Regions from separate parts of the Pantoea sp. SM3640 genome, predicted to be linked through region 1. Evidence: predicted binding sites of a transcription regulator. Region 1 holds the regulator's gene; the other holds the start of a gene.

Region 1 (2,207 bases):
CTCATTCAGCGTTGCCACGGAATCGTGGTTACCCGCCAGCACAATCAGCTGACAGCCCGCAGGCTGCAGTGCCACCACGAAGCGGTTAAACATCTCGCGGGCGTAGCTGGGCGGCGTACCGGTATCAAACAGGTCGCCTGCAATAATCAGCGCATCCACCTGATGCTGTTCAATCTGGATCAACAGCCAGTCGAGAAACGCCTGATGTTCCGCCGCCCGACTTTTGTTGTAGAAGAACTGCCCCAGATGCCAGTCCGCAGTATGAATGATGCGCATGATGAGTCCCTGCCGTTGTGATTCGCCGGGCGATTATACTGGCTCTGCGGCCAAAGCAAAAAAATGTCGCTGCGCTGTCATAAATGATTACCAGTGAGGTTACAGGCAGGTTATGTTTTTCATAAAAGTGTCACAAATCTGACGCATAATGGCGCCGCGAATCTCAGTGACAGCCGTCATAATCAGCAGGAGTAATAATGGCTAAGCGCATTTTGGTTGTGGAGGATGAAGCCCCCATCCGTGAAATGTTGTGTTTTGTTCTGGAGCAGAACGACTATCAGCCAATCGAGGCGGAAGATTATGACAGCGCCGTTGGCAAGCTGATTGAACCCTGGCCCGATCTGATTTTGCTGGACTGGATGTTACCCGGTGGCAGCGGGATTCAGTTTATCAAGCATCTGAAGCGCGAGGCGATGACCCGCGATATCCCGGTGATGATGCTGACCGCGCGCGGCGAAGAGGAAGATCGGGTACGTGGCCTGGAAGTGGGCGCCGATGATTACATTACCAAGCCGTTTTCACCTAAAGAGCTGATGGCGCGGATCAAAGCGGTAATGCGCCGCATTTCGCCGATGGCAGTGGAAGAGGTGATTGAGATGCAGGGGCTGAGTCTGGATCCCTCCTCACATCGCGTGATGTCCGAAACCACGCCGCTGGAGATGGGCCCCACCGAATATAAGTTGCTGCACTTCTTTATGACGCACCCGGAGCGTGTCTACAGCCGCGAACAGCTGCTGAACCACGTCTGGGGCACCAATGTGTATGTGGAGGATCGCACTGTCGATGTTCACATTCGCCGTTTACGTAAAGCGCTGGAAGTCTCCGGCCACGATCGCATGGTACAAACCGTCCGTGGAACAGGGTATCGTTTCTCTGCCCGCTACTAAACGGAGCCTTTACCGTGCTGGAACGCCTCTCCTGGAAGAGATTACTGACAGAACTGCTGCTGGCCTGTCTGCCTGCGGCGCTGCTGGGTCTGCTGTTTGGCGGCCTGCCCTGGTGGCTGCTGCTGAGCGTGGTCATGGTGTTGTTGTGGCATTTCCACAATCTGATGCGGCTGTCGCACTGGCTGTGGCTCGACCGCACCATGACGCCACCGACCGGGCGTGCCAGCTGGGAACCGCTGTTTTATGGGCTTTACCAGATGCAGCTGCGCAACCGGCGGCGGCGGCGTGAACTCGGTAATCTGATTAAGCGTTTTCGCAGCGGGGCCGAATCGCTGCCGGATGCGGTGATCCTGACCACGGAAGAGGGCACTATTTTCTGGTGTAACGGCCTGGCGCAGCAGCATCTGGGCCTGCGCTGGCCGGAAGATAATGGCCAGAATATCCTCAATCTGCTGCGTTACCCGGAGTTCTCCCGCTATCTGCGCCAGCGCGATTTTGACAAGCCGCTGACGCTGGTGCTGAACAACAAACTTCACATGGAATTCCGCGTCATGCCCTATAGCGAAGGGCAGTGGCTTCTGGTGGCGCGTGATGTGACGCAGATGCATCAGCTGGAAGGGGCGCGCCGCAACTTCTTTGCCAACGTCAGCCATGAGTTACGCACGCCGCTCACCGTGCTGCAGGGCTATCTGGAGATGATGAATGACTCGGTGATGAGCGAGCCGTCGCGCAGCAAAGCGCTGCACACCATGTCGGAGCAGACGCGCCGCATGGACAGTCTGGTGAAACAGCTGCTGACGCTGTCGCGCATCGAAGCCGCGCCCGCGATCGATCTCAAAGAGAAGGTCGATGTGCCGGTGATGCTGAAGCTGCTGCAGCATGAGGCGGCGACGCTGAGTGGCGGTCGTCACGATATTCATTTCCATACCGATCCCCATCTGAAAGTGTTCGGCAACGACGAACAGCTGCGCAGTGCTATTTCCAATCTGGTGTACAACGCGGTGAATCACACGCCGGAGGGCACGCGGATTGATATCAGCTGGC
Region 2 (2,207 bases), 1.7 Mb from region 1:
TCAGCTGCAGCGCGTTCTCTGCCACTTCTGGCTCTGCATCAATGTCGATAACCACATAACCCATAAACGGCGAGGTCTGCAGATACTGCGCGGCGATGTTGATACCCTGCTCTGCGAATATCTGGTTGATGGCCGTCAGCACGCCGGGACGGTTTTCATGGATGTGCAGCAGACGACTGGCGCTGATACCGTGAATCGGCAGTGACACTTCCGGGAAGTTAACCGCTGAGAGAGTCGAGCCGTTATCGGAATATTTCGCCAGCTTACCCGCTACTTCAATTCCGATGTTCTCCTGCGCTTCTTCTGTCGAGCCGCCAATGTGTGGCGTCAGGATCACGTTGTCGAACTCACTCAGTGGAGATATAAACGGCTCGCTGTTGGTGGCAGGCTCGGTCGGGAAGACATCGATGGCTGCGCCACCCACATGCTTGCTGGCCAGGGCTTCACACAACGCCGGAATATCCACGACGGTGCCACGTGAGGCGTTAATCAGCAGCGCACCGGGTTTCATTTGCGCCAGCTGTTCTGCACCGATCATATCCTGTGTAGAGGCGGTTTCCGGCACGTGCAGGCTGACAACGTCGCTCATGTTGAGCAGATCGGCCAGATGGCGTACCTGGGTGGCATTACCCAGCGGCAGCTTGTTTTCAATGTCGTAGAAGAAAACATGCATACCCAGGCTTTCGGCCAGCACGCCCAGCTGCATCCCGATATGACCGTAACCGATAATACCCAGCTTTTTACCACGCGCTTCAAATGAACCTTTGGCAATCTTATTCCAGATACCACGGTGTGCTTTCGCATTCGCTTCGGGGATGCCACGCAGCATCAGCAGCATCTCACCAATGACCAGCTCTGCCACCGAGCGGGTATTCGAGAACGGCGCATTGAATACCGGAATACCCCGGCTCGCAGCCGCCTGCAGATCAACCTGGTTAGTGCCGATACAGAAACAGCCAACGGCAACCAGCTTTTCAGCCGCCGCAAAAATCTCTTCAGTGAGCTGGGAGCGGGAACGGATACCAATGAAGTGCGCATCGCGGATCGATGCTTTTAACGCGTCGGAGTCCAGTGCGCCCTTGTGGAATTCGATGTTGGTGTAGCCTGCAGCCCGCAGATTCTCCAGCGCGCTCTGATGAACACCTTCCACCAGCAGGAACTTAATCTTATCTTTTTCCAGTGATACCTTTGCCATTTCCCGATCCTATTCAGCATTCAATGAGGACTACCATAAGCCAGCCTTCTGTCAAAATATCAAAAAAATCGCGTCCGGCAATACAAACGATTGCCCGGCAGCCAGCACGGCAATGGCTGACAGCAGCACATTGCCGGACAAAATCATGAGGTCAGCGATGAAGAGAGAACGAACCTACTGTCGATGACGGTTATGTGACATAAGTCACCAAATTTCACCGACGTGAGAAAAGATGATTTGCAGGCCGAAATAACCGGCGCCTTTACAGCGCCAGACAGATCATTTTTTGATGGTTTTCACGCCATCAGGACCGCCAATTAATGCGATATCGGCACCGCGCGCGGCAAAAAGACCAACGGTAACGACGCCCGGCAAGGCATTGATGGTTTTTTCGAGCTCAATCGGATCGAGAATGCGCAGATTATGCACATCGAGAATAATGTTGCCATTATCGGTCACCACGTTCTGACGATACTCAGGTAAGCCGCCCATTTTCACCAGCTGACGCGCCACGTAACTGCGCGCCATCGGAATCACTTCGACTGGCAGCGGAAAACGCCCCAGCACATCGACCTCTTTTGAGGCGTCAGCGATGCAGATAAAGGTCTCGGCCACCGCGGCTACGATCTTTTCACGCGTCAGCGCTGCGCCGCCGCCTTTGATCATCTGCATCTGTGGGTTGATCTCATCCGCGCCATCAACGTAAACCGACAGCAGGTCAATCTCGTTCAGATCGAACACCTGAATGCCCAGGCTTTTCAGCTTCTGGGTAGAAGCGTCGGAGCTGGAGACGGCACCTTCGATCTGATGCCTGACCGTGGCCAGCGCATCAATAAAGTGGGCAGCGGTGGATCCGGTGCCTACGCCAACAACGGTGCCCGGCTGCACATAGTCAAGTGCAGCCCAGCCAACGGCTTTTTTCAGTTCATCCTGGGTCATGGTATGTTTAAAACCTGTGCGACAACGAAGTGCGCGTAGTATAAAACAAGGCTTGCTGAAAATGCTCGGCTGT

What was found. Region 1 encodes PhoB, which activates phosphate uptake and scavenging genes when phosphate is short. Its sites were predicted from a motif close to CTGTCATAAAACTGNCNNAT; they were not measured.
Region 2: the regulator PhoB is predicted to act here: its motif matches at 1,377-1,396, upstream of serA (phosphoglycerate dehydrogenase).

The regions. Positions count from the first base shown of each region.
Region 1 is NZ_CP064872.1:2,911,988-2,914,194, reverse strand. It holds gene sbcD (exonuclease subunit SbcD) at 1-276, opposite strand, end outside; gene phoB (phosphate response regulator transcription factor PhoB) at 474-1,163, shown strand; gene phoR (phosphate regulon sensor histidine kinase PhoR) at 1,178-2,207, shown strand, end outside.
Region 2 is NZ_CP064872.1:570,956-573,162, reverse strand. It holds gene serA (phosphoglycerate dehydrogenase) at 1-1,195, opposite strand, end outside; gene rpiA (ribose-5-phosphate isomerase RpiA) at 1,475-2,134, opposite strand.